DNA from 3 places in the Streptomyces sp. NPDC045846 genome. Region 1 is predicted to be linked to each of the others. Evidence: riboswitches for the same ligand, from Rfam matches in the RefSeq annotation. Region 1 holds a riboswitch; each other region holds the start of a gene.
The links. A riboswitch is a leader RNA that binds a small molecule or an ion and turns the genes downstream of it on or off. The one in region 1 is predicted to bind cobalamin.

Region 1 (6,163 bases):
CGGGGCGGGGGCGCCAACGTGCCAGTGGGCGGGGCCCGGCGGGGCGGCGCCGACCCGGCTACGGCTGCCCGTAGCCGCGCAGCCGTTCGGCGACCTCGTCGAGCTGGGCGGGGCTGAGCAGGCTCGGGGCGCGGCCGGGCAGCGCCGCGGCGGTGAGCCAGACCCGGCACATCCACTCCAGTTGGGCGGTGCGGTCATAGGCCTGGGCGAGGCCGCTCCCGTAGGTGACGGTTCCGTGGTTCTGGAGGAGACAGCCGGTGCGGCCCCGCAGGGCGCCCAGCATGTTCTCGGCCAACTCCTCGCTGCCGTACAGCGCGTAGGGGGCGACCCGGACCGGGCCGCCGAGGGCGGCGGCCATGTAGTGGACGAGGGGCAGCTCGGTCACCAGGGTGGACACGGCCGTGGCGTGCACGGCGTGGGTGTGGACGACGGCGCGCGCGTCGGTGTTCCGGTACACGGCGAGGTGCATCGGGGTCTCGCTGGTGGGCCGGAGCGTGCCCCTGACCTGGCGGCCTTCGAGGTCGACGGCGACGGTGTCGGCGGGCCCGAGCAGGTCGTAGGGGACGCCCGTCGGGGTGACCAGGATCAGCTCGCCCACCCGGACCGACACGTTGCCCGAGGTGCCGACGACCAGCCCTTCGGCCGCGGTCCTGCGCGCGGTGTCGACCAGTTCGGCCCATGCGTCGGCGGTCGCCGTGTCGTCGTCGCTCATGCGGCCGATCCTGCCAGGGCGGGAGCGGCCGGGGCACGCGGGCCGAAACGTGATCTTCCACTAGCCTCTGGGTGCTTTGTGCCGTAACACCGCAATTCTGGGGGGACATCATGGCCCGTGACCGCAATCCGTTCCCGCCCCGGGCGCGGGCCGCGCTCACGGCGTCCGTGGCCGCGGCCGTCCTCGGCTGTGCGGCGCTCACGGCGCTGCCCGGTGCGTCGGCCGCGGACAAGCCGCTCGGCCACGACGTGTCCTCGCACCAGAGGAACGTCGACTGGGGTTCGGCGAAGGGCCGCGGGGCGTCCTTCGTCTATGTGAAGGCGACCGAGTCGACCTCGTACCGCAACCCCTACTTCGGGCAGCAGTACGACGGCGCCCGGCAGGCGGGGCTGGTCCGGGGGGCCTATCACTTCGCGGTGCCCGACCAGTCGTCCGGCCGGGTTCAGGCCGACTTCTTCGTGCGCAACGGGGGCGGCTGGTCGGCCGACGGCTGGACGCTGCCGCCCGCGGTCGACCTGGAGCACAACCCGTACGGCAAGGACGCCAAGGGCGGCAGCGGCGACAAGTGCTACGGCCTGAAACCCGCCGCGATGACCGCCTGGATCGCCGGGTTCAGCGACGAGGTGCTGCGGCGCACGGGACGGCGGCCGGTGATTTACACGACCGCCGGATGGTGGAACGCCTGCACCGGCCGCAGCCGGGCCTTCGCCGCGGCCCATCCCCTCTGGCTCGCCCGGTACGCGAGCACGCCGGGCGCGCTGCCGGCGGGCTGGTCGTACTGGACGTTCTGGCAGTACGAGAACGGGAGCGGGAGCCTGCCGGGTGACCAGAATCTCTTCAACGGCACGTCCGAGCAGTTGAGGCGGTTCGCGGCCGGGCGGTGAACGGGCTCGCCGGCCCGGCGGGCGGCGAGAAGTGGCCACGGACACCATCGCGCCCGCCCCAGTTCATCTTCCGTTCACTCAGGTTACTTACGTTCGTCCAGCCACTGACGTCGAACGATTGCCTGGGTAAATGGAACACATCACGCTGCTGCTCGCGATTGTGATCGTGACAGCTCTCGTGTTCGATTTCACGAACGGTTTCCATGACACCGCCAACGCGATGGCCACCACCATCTCGACCGGCGCCCTGAAGCCCAAGACGGCGGTCGCCATGTCCGCCGCGCTCAACCTGGTCGGCGCGTTCCTGTCGGTGGAGGTCGCCAAGACGATCTCCGGCGGGATCATCGACGAGAAAGGCATCAGAACCGAGGTCATCTTCGCGGCCCTCGTCGGTGCCATCCTGTGGAACCTGCTGACCTGGCTGCTCGGGCTGCCGTCCAGCTCCTCGCACGCCCTGTTCGGCGGCCTCATCGGCGCCGCGGTCATGTCGGCCGGCTGGTCCTCGGTCAACGGCTCCACCGTCGTCACCAAGGTGCTGCTCCCCGCCGTCGCCGCCCCGATCGTCGCGGGCATCGCCGCGATGCTGGCCACCCGGCTGACGTACCGGATCAACCGGAACACCGACGAGAAGGCCACCGCCAAGGGCTACCGTGCGGGCCAGATCGCCTCGGCCGGCCTCGTCTCGCTCGCCCACGGCACCAACGACGCCCAGAAGACGATGGGCATCATCACCCTCGCCCTGGTGACCGGCGGCGTGCTGCACCCGGGCTCGAACCCCCCGCTGTGGGTCATCGTGTCGGCCGGTCTTGCCATCGCGATGGGCACCTACATCGGCGGCTGGCGCATCATCCGCACCATGGGCAAGGGCCTCACCGAGCTCCGCCCGCCGCAGGGCTTCGCCGCCCAGACCGGTGCCGCCACCGTCATCCTGGCCTCCTCGCACATCGGCTTCTCGCTCTCCACCACCCAGGTCTGCTCGGGCTCCGTCATGGGCGCGGGCCTCGGCCGCAAGGGCGGTGTGGTCCGCTGGTCCACCGCGACCCGCATGGCCGTCGCCTGGGTCCTGACGCTGCCGGCCGCCGCCCTGGTCGGCGCGGGTGCCGAGTTCCTCACCAAGCAGGGCCCCTGGGGCATCGTCGCCGTCGCCATCCTCCTGATCGCCGGTTCCGGCACCATCTGGAAGCTGTCGCGCCGCCAGCCGGTCGACCACCACAACGTCACCGCCGACGAGATCGGCGCGGCCTCCGAGGCCGAGCCCGCCGGCGTCGTCACCACCGCGATCGCCGCGGTCACCCCGCCCCCGACCGGCGCGGCCGTCGCGGCCACCGACCTCAAGGCCACGATCCAGGCCCCGGCCCCGGTGACCCCCGCCGACCCGCCCACCCCGGCGACGGTCTGACCCCGGTCCTCCGGCACAGCTAAGGAATCCTCATGCACATCGACTGGGCAGCTCTCGGCTCCGTCTTCGGCGTCAGCCTCGCGGTGACCGTCGGCCTGGTGGGCCTGTTCACCCTCGGCATCGTCGGCCTCAGCAAGCGCGAGGCGGCGGCATCCGGCACCGCCAGCGGCGCCCCGGCCGTGGCCCGCACCGGCGCGTACGCCTGCTTCGCGCTCTGCGCGGCGGCCGTGGCGTACGGGATCTATCTGATCGTCGCCTGACCCACAGGCACCATCCGAGCCGCCCTCCGGCCTGTGCCGGGGGGCGCTTCGCTGTGGCACCACCCACTCTCTCGCGCCGCAGGTCAACAGCAAGTTGACGGGTGTTCTCGCAGCGTGGTGGACTGCACCGGCCAGCTACGGCGGCAGAAGAGGAAGCCGGTGCGAATCCGGCGCGGTCCCGCCACTGTCACCGGGGAGTGATCCCCGTGAGCCAGGAACTCTCACCGCCGGTCACGTCGAACCAGGGCGCGGACACCCTGAGTGAGGACATACCGCCATGCGCGCCTGCCAGTTGAGACTTTCCGGACCTTCCCGCGACGCCCTGGCGGGCTGACCGCATGCGGGCCGATCGCACCTTCGCCTACGGCGCCACCGCCGGACTCCTCGGCGACCTCCTGCTCGGCGATCCACGCCGCGGGCATCCGGTCGCCGCGTTCGGCCGCGCGGCCGGCGCCGTCGAGCGCGTCCTGTGGCGCGACCACCGCGGCCGGGGCGCGCTGCACACCCTGCTGTGCGCGGGCGGCGCCGCGGGCGCCGCGGCCCTCCTCTCCCGCGCCGTACGGAACCGACCGGCCGCGTCCGTCGCGCTGACCGCCGCCGCCACCTGGGCCGTGGTGGGCGGCACCTCGCTCGGCCGCGAGGCGCGGGCGATCGGCGGCGCGCTCGCCGCGGGCGACGTGGAGGTGGCCCGGGAGCGCCTCCCGCACCTGTGCGGGCGCGACCCGCAGTCCCTGGACGCCGACGGCATCGCGCGGGCCGTCGTCGAGTCGGTCGCCGAGAACACCTCGGACGCCGTCGTCGGCGCCCTGGTGTGGGGCGCGCTCGCGGGAGTGCCGGGCCTCGTGGGCTTCCGGGCCGTCAACACGCTGGACGCGATGGTCGGGCACAAGTCGGCCAGGTACCGCAGGTACGGCTGGGCCTCGGCGCGCCTTGACGACGTGGCGGGCTGGCCGGGCGCCCGGCTCACCGCCGCGCTCGCCGCGCTGGCCGGCCCGGACACCAGGGGCGCGGTACGGGCCTGGCGGGCCGATGCCGCCCAGCATCCGAGCCCCAACGCGGGCCCCGTCGAGGCCGCGTTCGCGGGCGCTCTCGGCGTACGCCTGGGCGGCACGCTCTCCTACGCCGGACGCGTCGAGCACCGGCCGGTCCTGAACGGCCCGGGGCGGGCCGTGGAAGTCGCCGACATCGAACGGGCGGTACGGCTCTCGCGCACGGTGGGCTGGCTGACGCTGGCCACGGCCGTCGCGGCGAGGGCCGCTGTGAGGAAGGGACGTATATGGGTGGCGGGCTGCTGATCGCGGGCACGACCTCGGACGCGGGCAAGAGCGTCGTCACGGCCGGGATCTGCCGGTGGCTGGTCAGGCAGGGCGTCAAGGTCGCGCCGTTCAAGGGCCAGAACATGTCGCTGAACTCGTTCGTCACGCGCGAGGGCGCGGAGATCGGCCGGGCGCAGGCGATGCAGGCACAGGCGGCGCGCGTGGAGCCCACCGCGCTGATGAACCCCGTGCTGCTCAAGCCCGGGAGCGACCGCTCGAGCCAGGTCGTCCTCATGGGGAAGCCGGTGGGCGAGTTGAGCGCCCGCGGGTTCTTCGGCTCCGCCGACCCGTCCTCGGGCCGGGCCCTGCGCGGGGGCGGCCGGGAGGCGCTGCTCGGCACCGTCCTGGAGTGCCTGGAGGAGCTCCGGGGCACGTATGACGCCGTGATCTGCGAGGGGGCGGGCAGCCCGGCCGAGATCAATCTGCGGCGCACCGACATCGTCAACATGGGCATCGCGCGGGCCGCGCGGCTGCCCGTCGTGGTGGTCGGCGACATCGACCGCGGCGGGGTGTTCGCCTCGTTCTTCGGGACGACGGCGCTGCTGAGCCCCGAGGACCAGGCGCTGGTCGCCGGGTACGTCGTCAACAAGTTCCGGGGCGACGTCTCGCTCCTGGAGCCCGGCATCGAGATGCTGCGCGGCCTCACCGGCCGGCACACCTACGGGATCCTGCCGTACGCCCACGGCCTCGGCATCGACGAGGAGGACGGGCTCAGGGTGTCGATGCGCGGCGCCGTGCGCGAGTCCGTGGTGGCGCCGCCGGTCGGCGAGGACGTGCTGCGGGTCGCGGTGTGCGCGGTGCCGTTGATGTCCAACTTCACCGACGTGGACGCGCTCGCGGCCGAACCCGGGGTGGTCGTCCGCTTCGTGGACCGGCCCGAGGAGCTCGCCGACGCCGACCTCGTGGTGGTGCCGGGCACGCGCGGCACGGTGCGCGCCCTGGAGTGGCTGCGCGAGCGCGGCCTCGCGGCGGAGCTGGCGCGCCGGGCCGCCGCGGACCGTCCGGTGCTCGGCATCTGCGGCGGCTTCCAGCTGCTCGGCGAGCACATCGAGGACGACATCGAGTCGAAGGCGGGCTCGGTGCCCGGCCTCGGACTGCTGCCGGTACGGGTGCGGTTCGCCGTCGACAAGACCCTGGCCCGGCCCGTCGGCGAGGCCCTCGGCGAGCCCGTCGAGGGGTACGAGATCCACCACGGCGTGGCCGAGGTCCTGGGCGGGGAGCCGTTCCTGGACGGCTGCCGCGTCGGCGCGGTGTGGGGCACGCACTGGCACGGCTCCCTGGAGAGCGACGGGTTCCGGCGCCGCTTCCTCGAAGAGGTCGCCGGGGCCGCGGGCCGCCGGTTCGTGCCCGCTCCGGACACCTCGTTCGGGGCGCTGCGCGAGGAGCAGCTGGACCGGCTCGGCGACTTGATCGAAGAACACGCGGACACCGGCGCCCTGTTGCGGCTGATCGAGCAGGGCCCGCCCGCCGGGCTGCCCTTCATCCCGCCGGGGGCGCCGTGACCACCCCGGCCGCGCCGCGGCGTACAGCACTACTCGAAGGAGAGATCGGCACATGAGCACCCGGTATCCGTTCACCGCCGTCGTCGGCAT
Region 2 (6,163 bases), on a different contig from region 1:
CGGCGCCCGCGTAGGAACCGTCGGCCGTCTGGAGCGATCTGAGATAGCTCACCCCGCTCGACGTGGCCGTGGCAATTTGCACAGGCGACGATGTGGCGGATGCGGGGACCGCCGTCAGGGCGAGGGCGCCCAGACCGGCCGTGGCCGTCACGAGGGCGCGGCGGGCGAGGATGGAACGCTTCAGGATCATGTCGGGTGCTCCCGGGGAAAGGGACGGCGCTTCCTGCGCGACGAGGCGACAGATCCTCTGGCCGCAGGTCCCCGAGGAGCCCGTATGCCGTGTAGTCACTGCCCGGCGGGCCGGGCTAGGGCTGTCCCGGCGTCGGCTTCTCGATCCGCAGCAGATACGTGTCCATGATCCAGCCGTGCCGTTCGCGAGCCTCGGCACGGACCTGCCGGATACGGTCGGAGACTTCCCGCAGCGGGCCCGCGATCAGCAGCTCGTCCGGGGTGCCGAGGTAGGCGCCCCAGTAGATCCACACGTCGTCTCCCCCGACTTGGGTGAACGACTCATGAGCGTCCAGCATGACGACGATGTCCCCATCGTCGTTCTGCCCCACATCGGCGAGCCGCCGAGCCGGAGTGATGTGCACCGGCCGCCCCACCTGATTGAGGGGGATGCGGTGCCGAGCCGTCAGCGACGCGACACTGGTGATGCCCGGGATCACGTCGACTGCGATCGAGAGCGCGCCGCGATCCGCGATGTCCGCAAGAATCCCGAGCGTGCTGTCGTAGAGGGACGGGTCGCCCCAGACGAGGAAGGCGCCCGTCTCTCCTTCCGTCATCTCCTCACGCATCGCCCGCTCGAAGATCTCCCCGCGCCGTATGCGCCAGTCCTGGACGGCCGCGGCGTAGTCGGCCCGGTCCATCGGCCGCCGCTCGCGGCTCGGGTCGTCGACCTCCACCACGCGGTACGGTCCCTGCGCGTGCTCCTCGATCATCCGGTGGCGCAGGTCGGTCAGGGAGGCCTTGCGGGGGCCCTTGCCGACGACGAAGAAGACATCGGCACGGCGGATCGCCTTCACTGCCTCAAGGGTCAGGTGGTCGGGATTGCCCGCTCCGATGCCGACGACGAGGATTGCTCGCTGCTCCGTACTCATGCGGCCAGTGTGCCAAGGCGGGATCCGAAGGAGGCACCCGGTCCCGCGCCCCAACAGTCCGTCACTGCGGCTTTCGACCGCCGGCGGTCGAGCTGGACGGGCGTGAGAGTGCGGCGAACCGGGCGGAGTCGAGCAGGGCGCTGATCCGGCAGCAGAGGCGAGCCCCGTCCTGTCCGAACCGCCCGGCGGCACACGCGCCGTCAGGACCGGCTGAGCCGCAGAGTTCTGCCCGGGTCTCTTCCAGCAGGCCGGCGGCCAAGGTTAAGTCCCGGTTCAGGGCGCTCATACGTGTGCTCTGGCCGCCGAGCTGACGGCGTGCCAGGAGCAGACGCTCGTATTCGTGTGGGGTGAGGGCGACGACCGGGGCGCCGTCCAGGGCGATTCTTCGGGGCTCGGGGCGTCGGCTCACGGCGTTTCCTTTTCGGGTGTGAAGGCAGGGTGAGCGGCCGGGTCAGCTGGACAGGACGCAATCCCCGCACTTGGGTCCACGGCCGCCGGGGGCGGCGCGGTAGATCAGGCAGCAGCTGCGGCGCCGGAATCCCGTGTCGGGATCCGCGGTGCTCGCGCCGCGCAGGGGAGACTGCCGCAGGAGGCGGTCGGCGAGGGCACGGGCCCGTGCGGAGACGTCCTGGCGGCAGGCGGTGATCATGGTGACCGCCCCGTTGACAGCCGAGGCGACGTTCCCGGACAGGATGTGCTGGGACACCGAGAACTGCCCGATGGCGTCGGCGAGTTCACGAAGGGGCCCGTCCAGCAGCCGACTGCTCAGTTCGTCGGCGAGACGCGGAAGCGATTCTTCGCTGCCGGCCGTGAAGACGTCGGCAGGCAGTGAGAGCGGAATGGGACCGCCGATCACGGGCTGCCACCGCAGATCCGCGAGTTTTGGGGCGAGAACCACGCCGTGCAGGACCGCGGCGGCCAGCGGAGGTGAGACCAGCCGGGCGGCAAGTCCGAGGTGGGTCACGGAAGCCGCGACCCGTGTCTCGACCGCGTCCGGTGGCTGTCCGCCTGCGCCGGCCAGCCACTCTCGAATGCCGCTCACGCGAGTTTCGATCAGTTGACGGGACAGTGGCTGCCAGGGCTCGGACAGTTGTGACCCGGGCGGGTGCGTCTGCAGGGCGAAGAACGGGCCGAGCGCGGTGATCTCCTCGATCACCGCGCTGGTGGTGGGGCCGGTCATGCCGGGACGGGGTCCGACTCCGGTGAGGGAGCGGAGGTATCCGGGCTGACGGGCTTGAGCAGGCGTTCCGCCAGCGGACCGAAGATCAGGCCGAGGGCCGTCCAGAGAATGAGCTGCGCGCCGAGCGAGTAGAAGCGGAAGGCGTACAACACGTCGGCGGGGAAGCCCGGGAAGACGATGTTGCCCTTCGGGTCCGTCAGCGGCAGCGGGGTCTCGGTGGGATGGTTGCCGTAGTTGGCCTTGTTGAACGAGAGGTGACCGAGCTGGGGCAGGACCAGCATGACGATGCCGATGGCCACGATGAACGCCGCCCCGGCGAGGAGGCTGGCGTTCCAGTTGCCGAATCGGGCTTGGAGCCGCTTGCCCAGGTAGACGGCTCCGGCCAGGAAGGCCACGGAGCAGACGACCATGATGAGATACAGGCCGCTGCGTTGCTGGATGGTCTCCTCGTGGCCGATCGCGGGCGGGTTCGCCGGGTACTTCAGGAACGGCACCAGATACATGCCGAGGAATCCGCCGCCTGCGACAAGCAGTGCCAGGTTGCGGGCGCGCAGTCCGCCGGTGCGGCCAAGGCAGACGGTGTAGGCGACGGCGAACAGGGCGCCCATCGCCATACCGAAGAAGATGATGCCGACCCCGATGCCGACGTTGGCCTGGATGGTGCGGCTGAACAGATCGGGACCTGCGGCCTCGGCGTGCAGCCCGGCCGCCTTGTCCAGCGCTTCCTGAGCCGCGTCGCGTCCGCTTTCGTAGTCGATGGCCTTGGCGATCTGCGGCTCGGCGAAGATCCGGGCGAAGACGAAGGCGAGCAGGCCCGCGACTGCGCCGGCGAGTACGCCGCGCAGTATGAGCTTCTTTTCCATGTCGAGTTGTCCGTACGTCCGGGTTCCGGTGGCTCAGTGGCAGGGGAAACCGAGGAAGTGGCGGGCGTCGTGGACGAACTCGTGCACGTGCATGTCGTTGCCGAACACCGACACGGCGCCCTGGTCGACACCGACGAAGTAGTAGACGGCCAGCGCGATCAGCGCGGTGGTGACCAGCCACAGAACGGACTTGGAGACCGGCAGGACGACCGGCGTGGATGCCGGGCGCGGGGATGTGGAAATGCTGCTCAAGGCGAGCCCTCCTTCGGGGATCGTGCGTCCCTCTGCTTGTACGGGCGGAGTGAGGGGTCAGTGTCTGACTCGCCTGCCACCTTCCGGTGGCGGACTCACAGTGGCGCGACCGTGCTGGAATCCCACCAGCTTCCTTACGCCCTCACTACAAGTGCACAGTATGGCTCACCTCAGGGGCCGTCAATCAAGCCTTTCCAAAATCGGCGCACCGGACGGCGAGCCTGCGCACTTGCTCACGAATGCGCAGCTCACGGGTCGACTTGAGGCTCAGGGTCCTCACTCTGACAGGCCGGCCGGTACCGCTCGATGATCCGGGCCGTCGTACGAGACCGACGGCGGATCAGGGCGTTGTGGGCCAACTGCTCGGTGATGTCACCGATCCCCAGGAGCATGTGCACCACGGCTTCGTTGGCTCCTCCGTGCAGGGGCCCCTTCAACGCGCCGATGGCGGCGGTGACCGCGCTGTGAGAGTCCGAGAGAGTGGAGGTGACCACACAGGCGGTGAACGTCGAGGCGTTGAAGCTGTGTTCGGCGTACAGCGTGAGGGAGATCTCGAAGCAGCGCACCACGTCCGGGTCTGGCACGCTCCCGAAGCACAAGTGGAAGAAGTTCTCGGCATACCCGAGGGATGTCGGGCGGGATCGGGCCCAGGCCCCGGTGGCGGCGCTGATCGGCCGCCGCCACGGTGGGCAACTTGGCCAGCAGGGTGAGGGACTTGGCCCGGTTTGCGGCAGGAGTGCCGTCGCCCTCGGTCAGGTCCTTGGCGCCGAACCAGCTGACCGCGGTACGGAGGACGTCCATCGGGGGCGCGCTCCTCATGCCCCACACCGCCTTTCACACGGCGGCCGAGCAGGTGCGCCATGACATCGAATTGCTCTCCGCCCGCTTCGGCGTCGGCATCGAGACGGTCTGCCACCGCCTCAGCGCCCTCCAGCGGACCGGACGGCGAGGCGCCCCCTTCTCCATCCTGCGCGTCGACCGCGCCGGGAACATCTCCAAGCGACAGTCCGCGACCGACTTCTACTTCTCCGGGCTCGGCAGCATCTGCCCCCTATGGACGGTGTACGAGGCGTTCTTCGCACCAGGAAGGGTCCTGACCCAGGCCGCCGAAACGCCGGACGGCAAGCGGTACTTCTGGGTCGCGCGCACCATCACGCACGCAGCTCTCGGCCATCACGCCCCGCGCGCCGAGTTCGCCGTCGCCCTCGGCTGCGAACTGCGCCGCGCCCACTGGCTCGTCTACGCCGAGGGCGTCGCGCTCGACGACCCCCCGCGCCGCCACCCCGATCGGCCTGGGCTGCCGGATCTGCGAACGCCGAGACTGCGCGCAGCGGGCCCGGCCTCCGGCAGGCGGACGACTGGCCGTCGATCCCGACCGGCGCACCTACCTGCCCTACCCGCTGGAGAGCACCGCCGTGACGGCAACCGTTTTCCCGCACGGACCTCTCCCGGTGCCGGCACCCCAGCTCGGCATGAGTACTGCATTACGACACAAGCGACGGGTACCGCGTGACGGGCGGCACCGAATGCGTCTCGACGGCATCTCCCGCCTGGCTGATCTCGGCCCAGACGGCGTCCAGAGAAAGGCCGAGGGTGTCGGCGATCGCTGCGATGGTCGGGAAGGCGGGAGTGGCCACCCGGCCTGATTCGATCTTGCGCAGCGTCTCCGGCGAGATGTGTGAGGCGAGCGCCACGTCCAGCATCGAGCGGCAACCCCGCGCTCGGCGGAGCAGAGCACCGAGGCGCCGTCCGCGTTCTACCTCGGCGGGGGTGAGCGGCAACCTGACCATGGGCCCGATTCTAATACCGGTATAGTTTGACCGGGATAGTTATTGGACGGGCAAGAGACGAGAGAGCCATGATCGAGATCCTGAACTCCGCGCGGATCGAGCGGGCGAGGAGCACCGGCGCCCTGGTCGGAGACATCCTGCACACGCTGAAGCAACGCAGCACCGTCGGGACGAATCTACTCGACATCGACCAGTGGGCCAAGGAGATGATCACCGAGGCGGGGGCGCAGTCCTGCTACGTCGACTACGCGCCTTCCTTCGGGCGCGGCCCGTTCGGGCACTACATCTGCACGGCCGTCAACGACGGTGTGCTCCACGGACGGCCCCACCACTACACGCTGGCAGACGGAGATCTCCTGACGCTCGACCTCGCCGTAGTCATGGGCGGGGTGGCTGCCGACGCCGCGATCAGCTTCCTGGTGGGCAAAGCCAGGCCCGCGGAGAGCGTCGCGCTGATCGAGACGACCGAACGCGCACTCGCCGCCGGCATCGCCGCCGCCAAGCCGGGCGCGCGCATCGGCGACCTCTCCCATGCCATCGGCACGGTCCTCAGCGAGGCGGGCTACCCGATCAACACCGAGTTCGGAGGCCACGGCATCGGCTCGACCATGCATCAGGACCCACACGTGGCGAACACCGGACGGCCCGGCCGCGGATACAAGTTGCGCCCCGGGCTGCTGCTCGCCCTGGAACCCTGGGTCATGGCCGATACCGCCACACTCGTCACCGATGCCGACGGTTGGACGCTGCGCAGCGCCACGGGCTGCCGGACCGCGCACAGCGAGCACACCATCGCGATCACCGACGGCGGAGCCGAAATTCTCACCCTGCCCACGCAGGCGCGACCGTAGGAGATTCCGCCCCGCCGCCACGTGACCAATCTCGGCGGCCCGGGGCCGGCCTCAACCGTCCTGCACCCCCGGCGAACCGGGACCGTCGGGCGCTCTCCCAGTTGGCGGAGGCGACGTCGTCGCAGGC
Region 3 (6,163 bases), on a different contig from region 1:
GGGTCTTCAGACCGCAGTCGGGATTGATCCACAGCCGCTCGGCCGGTACGGAGCGCAGGGCCCGGGCGATGAGGCGCGCGGTCTCCTCCTCGTCCGGGACGCGGGGCGAGTGGATGTCGTACACGCCCGGGCCGACCTCGCGCGGATAGCCCGCCGCGGCCAGCTCGTCCGCCACGCGCATGTGGGAGCGGGCCGCTTCGAGGCTGATGACGTCAGCGTCCAGGTCGTCGATGGCGGAGAGGATCTCCCCGAACTCGGCGTAGCACATGTGGGTGTGGATCTGGGTGTCCGGGCGCACCCCGCTCGTGGTGAGGCGGAAGGCCTCGGTGGCCCAGGCCAGGTAGGCGGGGCGGTTGGCCGCCCGCAGCGGCAGCGTTTCGCGCAGGGCCGGTTCGTCGACCTGGATCACCGAAGTGCCGCTGGTCTCCAGGTCGTTGACCTCGTCGCGCAGGGCCAGGGCGACCTGGTGGGCGGTGTCGGCGAGCGGCTGGTCGTCGCGGACGAAGGACCACGCGAGCATGGTGACCGGTCCCGTGAGCATGCCCTTGACGGGACGGCCGGTGAGGGACTGGGCGTACGCCGTCCAGCGGACCGTCATCGGTTCCGGCCGGGAGATGTCGCCCGCCAGGACCGGCGGGCGGACGTAGCGGGTGCCGTACGACTGGACCCAGCCGTGCTGCGTGGTGAGGCAGCCGGTGAGCCGTTCGGCGAAGTACTGGACCATGTCGTTGCGTTCGGGCTCACCGTGCACCAGGACGTCGATGCCGGTCTTCTCCTGGAAGGAGACCACCTCGCGGATCTCGGCCTCGATGCGCTCCTCGTACGCGCCGGCCCCGATGCGTCCGGCGCGCAGGTCGGCGCGGGCGGTGCGCAGTTCTCCGGTCTGCGGGAACGAGCCGATCGTCGTCGTGGGCAGCGGCGGCAGCCGCAGCTGGGCGTGCTGGGCGGCGGCCCGGTGTGCGTACGGATGGGCGCGGTGGGTGTCGGCGTCGGTGACGGCGGCGGCCCGGGCGCGCACCGCCGGGTCCCTGGTGACGGCCGAGGCGGCGCGGGAGGCCAAGTCGGCCCGGTTGGCGGCGAGTTCGGCGGTGATCGCGCCCGTTCCGCCGGTCAGGCCGCGGGCCAGGGTGACGATTTCGGCCGTCTTCTGCCGGGCGAACGCGAGCCAGCGGCCGATCTGCGGCTCGATGCCGCGTTCGGCGGCCGCGTCGAGCGGGACGTGGAGCAGCGAGCAGGAGGCGGCGACGTCCACCCGGTCGGCGAGGCCGAGCAGCGTGGCCAGGGTGGACAGCGACCTCTCCAGGTCGTTGATCCATACGTTGCGTCCGTCGACCACCCCCGCCACGAGCCGCTTGCCGGGGAGCCCGCCGACCGCGGCGAGGTCGGCGAGGTTCGCGGCGGCGGGCCCGGTGAAGTCCAGGGCGAGCCCCTCGACGGGTGACTTGGCGAGCACCGCGAGCGCCTCGCCGAGCCGGTCGAAGTAGGAGGCGACCAGGAGCTTGGGGCGGTCGGTGAGGGTGCCGAGCTCGCGATAGGCGCGGGCGGCGGCGTTCAGCTCGGCGGGGGTGCGGTCCTGCACGAGAGCGGGCTCGTCCAGCTGCACCCAGGCGGCACCCGCCGCCCGCAGATCGGCCAGCACCCGCGCGTACACGGGCAGCAGCCGGTCCAGGAGGGTCAGCGGCTGGAAGTCGTCGGCCACCCCGGGGGCGGGCTTGGCCAGCAGGAGGTAGGTCACCGGACCCACGAGCACGGGGCGCGGAGCGTGTCCGAGTGCGAGGGCCTCTTCGAGTTGCCCGACCTGCCGGGAGGAGTCCGCGGTGAACACGGTGTCGGGGCCCAACTCCGGCACCAGATAGTGGTAGTTCGTGTTGAACCACTTCGTCATCTCCAGCGGCGCCGCGTCCTGGGTGCCGCGCGCCATGGCGAAGTAGCCGTCGAGGGCGCATCCGCCGCCCTCGGCGGACCGGGAGACCGGGGAGCGGTCGGCCGAGGCGGCGGCGCGGTGGCGCTCGGGGATCGCGCCCACCATGACGGTGGTGTCGAGGACATGGTCGTAGTACGAGAAGTCGCCGGTGGGCACTTCGGTGATCCCGGCGGAGGCCAGTTCCCGCCAGTTGGTGCGGCGCAGTTCGGCGGCGGTGCGCCGCAGTTCGTCGGCGCCGACGCGGCCCTTCCAGTAACCCTCGACGGCCTTCTTCAGTTCCCGGTTCGGGCCTTGCCGGGGGTAGCCGTACACGGTGGCGTGGGTCTCGGCGGCTGTGGGCTCGGTTGCCACGAGTCTCTCCTTCGCGAGCTCTTCGGTGGAGCGAACCCGGGACCGGGCGAAGGCGCGAAGGGACGACGGACCGAAAGGCGCGGCGCATGTGCCGTCACCGTCGGTGCGTACGCCGACCCGCCCTCGAGGTCACCGGGATCTCCGCGCGCGATCGGTCGCGCACGGGCAGTGGCAGGTCTTCGGACTCGCGGGCACGCCTCGTGACGTACGAGGCATCTACTGGCCGTCGCTTCCCAGGCCCGGCCGGGCCCAGTGCGTATGACGGCGGTCGTTCCCGCTCACCGCTGCGGGGCAGTCCCGGATTCCCACCGGGTTCCCTCTTGCGACGCATCCCGCCTGGCGGACGGGGCGAACCAGCTGCACCAGCAGCCTAGATGCTCGACCGGCGCCCCGGGAACCGCATTTCGGCGGCCCGCGCGGTGAGCTGCGGCACGTGGCGGCCCTGGCGGCGCCACACCGCGCGTCCGGCGCCGGTCAGCGGCTCCCGGTGAGGACCCGGCGGGCCAGGGTGAGTGCCGGGTCGCGGCCGTGGGCGAGGTCGTCCTCGGTGAAGACGGGGGTGCGCAACTGGGGCGGGATGCCCGGGCCGTCGAAGCTGTGGCCGGCGCGGTCGAGGTACTTCTCGTTGGGCAGGACGGCCGCCCAGTCCTTGGCCAGGGGGCGGAACAGGACGTCGGAGAAGACTCCCTGAGTGTTCTCGCCGATGCGGGTCACCCGGGGTGCGCGGCCCATCAGCGCCTGCGTGAACGTCTCCGCGGCGCTGACGGAACTCCCGCTCGTGAGCAGCGCCACGGGCCCGGTCCAGCGCGGGGCCGGGGCGGGGTGCACGACGATCGGCTGCGGGCGGGTGTAGCGGGCCGGATCGTCGGGGCCGTCGCGGGCGACCTTCGTGTAGGCCGTGTACGCGCGGTCGGTGAGGCGCGCGGCGATCCGCAGGCCGAGCGCGTCGGAGCCGCCTCCGTTGAGACGGCAGTCGATCACCAGGCCGCGCGGTCGGGCCGCGGGGGCGCCGGGCGGGATCAACGCGTCCAGGGCCCGGTCGAGTTCGGCCGCCTGCTGCTGGTAGCTGTCCCCGGCGGCGTACCCCTCGAAGGAGTCGATCCTCAGGTAGCCGACCCGGTCGGGGAGTTCGCCGACGACGAGCTTGCCCTGGCCGAACGTCCGCACGGGGGCCACGAGTTGGCGGGCTACGGCCTCGGCCGCCCGCCCGCGCAGCTCCGGGGTCGGCACCCTGGTTCCGGGCCGCAGCCCGAAGTAGACGGTCCTGCCCTCGTGGATCAGCGCCGTGTGGGCGTCGTGCAGCGGGCGGATCATGTCGGTGAGGATCCGCTGGAGCTCCGCGTCGGTGGTGCCCGGCGTGACGAGGGGGCGGTAACGGTCGCGGACCGCCTGCCAGTTGACGCCCTTGGCGGCGAAGAAGGGGTAGTTCTCCGCGAAGGTGGCCCAGAAGCGGTCGAACACCGCGAGCGGCCCCTCCTCCGCGGGCCGCCGGCACCGCTCGGGCAGGGCGGGCAGCCGCTTCAGATGACGTACGCCCGCCGCGTCGTCGGGCGCGAGGACGGCGTGCCCGTGCCCGTCGGGGGTGACCGTCATCGTCGCGACCGGGCCCTCGCCGTAGCGGGTCGCACCGGCCGGTCCCGGGGCGCCGACCTGGTCGGCGGTGACGGCGCCCGGCAGACAGCTGACCCGGGTCGTGTCGTACGTGGCGAGCTTCCCGTTCCCGATCGTCACCAGGGTGCCGTAACCGTCCATGCGCCACACCCCGTCCAGCGGCCCGCGCCCGGACGGGGCCGCGGACGCCGTACCGGCCGCCGTGACCGCCAGGGCGAGGGCCAGCGAGAGCGCCGCCGCCCGGGACGACATCCGTACACGCACCATGTGTGAGCCCCTCCCCGTGCCAAACCGACGATAGCGGCGGCCCCCGCCGTGGACATCGCCCACACGGGTCGACCCCGCCCTCCTTGAGCAGGAGCGATCCGTGGTGGAACGGAACGTGAGGAGGATGGACACCCTAGGCTTCCCTCTGGCATCCGGCCCCCGATCCCAGGAGCGCGCACCGTGTTCGACCTTGCACCGGAGTACCCGTACCCCGACGGCCACCGGCCCGACGAGGCGCCCGCGCCGCACGCGCTGCTCGCGCCCGTGACCGGCTTCCTGGGCACCTGGTACGGCCGGGGCGAAGGCGGATATCCCACCCTCGCCGGGGACTTCGCGTACGCGCAGGAGGTCACCTTCAGCCACGACGGCCGCCCCTTCCTGCGGTACGAGGCCCGCGCCTGGCTGCTCGACGAGGACGGCGCGCCCCTGCGGCCCTCGGCGCGCGAGAGCGGCTGGTGGCGGCTCCAGGCCGACGGCCGGGTGGAGGCCCTGATCACCCAGCCCACCGGCATCGCGGAACTCGCCGTCGGCACCGCCACCGGGAAGACGGTCGACCTCGCCACCGACCAGGTGGCCCTCACCCCCACCGCGAAGGAGGTCACCGCCACCCGCCGCCGTTACGAACTGACCGACGACTCCACGCTGGCCTTCGCCCACGACCTCGCGGCGGTCGGCGAGCCCCTGCAACACCACCTCTCGGCCGTTCTGCGCCGCAGGGCCTGACCCGCCGCGGTTCAGCAGGGCGTGGAAGGCCCCTTCTGGCGGTTCATGTTGTCGTTGGACATCCAGCCCGCCGTATCGGTGCCCGCCACGCGGACGTAGGTCCACCGGTTGCCCTTGGCGTTGGTCACGTAGCAGTGGTACCAGAGCTTCGTGCCGGACTTGGCGAGTGAGACGGAAGGGCAGGCCTGGTACGGGCCGGTCTGCAGGTGGTAGTCCCCGGCCATGTATCCGTAGGAGCCCGGGGCCGGGTCCTTGTGGCTCCAGCCGGTGCAACTCGTCGACACCGGGCTGGGTTTGGCCGACGCCGAAGCCGAGGGCTTGGCGCTGCTCGCGCTGCTGCTCGGTTGCGCCGAGGCGCCCGGTCGCGAGGGGGAGGCCGACGCTCTGTCGCCGGGATGCGCGGACCGCGTGGCGTCCGGGGTGTCCGCCGCGCCGCCGGCCAGGCTGGCCGCGCTCGATCCGTCGCCGTCCGGGGAAGTACGGGCGCCCGGCCCGGCGGCCCGGGTTCCCCCGCCGGCTGGCTTGTCGTCGCCCCCGCCCGCCAGGGCGTAGGCGATCCCGCCTCCGGCGAGCACCACCGCGGCCGCGGCCGCGACGACCGTATGGCCGCGCCGACGGCCCCGACCGGCCGCGGGCCCGTGCACGGAGGCGTCGTGGTGCTGCGGCACGCTGGGCGCGGGGTGGCCGAACTGCGGCTGGGGCTGTATCTCGGCCAGGGGCAGCGGTGGGGGCGGCGGGCCGAACCCGGCCGGGGGCGGCGTGGGAGCGGGGGCCGGGGCGAGGCTCACCGTGCCGTGCGCGGCCACCTCGTCGAGCAGCCGGCGCGCCTGCTCGGCGGTCGGCCGGTGCTCCGGCTCCTTCGCCATCAGGGCCTGGAGCACCGGCGTGAGCGCACCCGCCCGCCCGGCCGGGGGCAGCGGCTCGGTGACGATCGCCGACAGCGTGGACCACACCGACGTGCGGCGGAACGGCGAAGTGCCCTCGACCGCCGCGTACAGGGTCATGCCGAGCGACCAGATGTCGGAGGCGGGGCCGGGCTCGTGGCCCTGCGCGCGCTCCGGCGGCAGGAAGTCGAGCGAGCCGACGATCTCGCCGCTGCGGGTGAGCTTGGCCATGGCGTCGTCGCCCGAGGCGTCCATCGTGGCGATGCCGAAGTCGGTCAGCACGACCCGGCCGCCTCGCTCCAGCAGGATGTTGCCCGGCTTCACGTCCCGGTGCAGCACCCCGGCCCGGTGTGCGGCGTCGAGCGCGTCCATCAGCTTCGCGCCGATCGCGGCGGCCTCGCGC

Region 2: linked by a shared signal. The riboswitch ahead of AC07F3_RS34225 (CbtB domain-containing protein) and the one ahead of AC07F3_RS28720 (cobalamin biosynthesis protein) in region 1 are both predicted to bind cobalamin.
Region 3: linked by a shared signal. The riboswitch ahead of metE (5-methyltetrahydropteroyltriglutamate--homocysteine S-methyltransferase) and the one ahead of AC07F3_RS28720 (cobalamin biosynthesis protein) in region 1 are both predicted to bind cobalamin.

The regions. Positions count from the first base shown of each region.
Region 1 covers NZ_JBWKKJ010000010.1:370,400-376,562, reverse strand. The annotation lists gene AC07F3_RS28740 (class II aldolase/adducin family protein) at 59-712, opposite strand; gene AC07F3_RS28735 (lysozyme) at 823-1,596, shown strand; gene AC07F3_RS28730 (inorganic phosphate transporter) at 1,727-2,995, shown strand; gene AC07F3_RS28725 (hypothetical protein) at 3,028-3,255, shown strand; cobalamin riboswitch at 3,357-3,495, shown strand; gene AC07F3_RS28720 (cobalamin biosynthesis protein) at 3,594-4,550, shown strand; gene AC07F3_RS28715 (cobyric acid synthase) at 4,532-6,073, shown strand; gene AC07F3_RS28710 (putative cobaltochelatase) at 6,126-6,163, shown strand, end outside.
Region 2 covers NZ_JBWKKJ010000015.1:171,747-177,909, forward strand. The annotation lists gene AC07F3_RS34205 (prenyltransferase/squalene oxidase repeat-containing protein) at 1-190, opposite strand, end outside; gene cobF (precorrin-6A synthase (deacetylating)) at 306-1,100, opposite strand; gene AC07F3_RS34215 ((2Fe-2S)-binding protein) at 1,552-2,280, opposite strand; gene AC07F3_RS34220 (CbtA family protein) at 2,277-3,143, opposite strand; gene AC07F3_RS34225 (CbtB domain-containing protein) at 3,177-3,395, opposite strand; cobalamin riboswitch at 3,434-3,583, opposite strand; partial or broken gene AC07F3_RS34230 (citrate/2-methylcitrate synthase) at 3,767-4,199, opposite strand; partial or broken gene AC07F3_RS34235 (helix-turn-helix domain-containing protein) at 4,111-4,801, shown strand; gene AC07F3_RS34240 (helix-turn-helix domain-containing protein) at 4,880-5,185, opposite strand; gene map (type I methionyl aminopeptidase) at 5,254-6,036, shown strand.
Region 3 covers NZ_JBWKKJ010000001.1:953,635-959,797, forward strand. The annotation lists gene metE (5-methyltetrahydropteroyltriglutamate--homocysteine S-methyltransferase) at 1-2,275, opposite strand, end outside; cobalamin riboswitch at 2,429-2,649, opposite strand; gene AC07F3_RS04235 (S41 family peptidase) at 2,750-4,153, opposite strand; gene AC07F3_RS04240 (heme-binding beta-barrel domain-containing protein) at 4,334-4,876, shown strand; gene AC07F3_RS04245 (serine/threonine-protein kinase) at 4,888-6,163, opposite strand, start outside.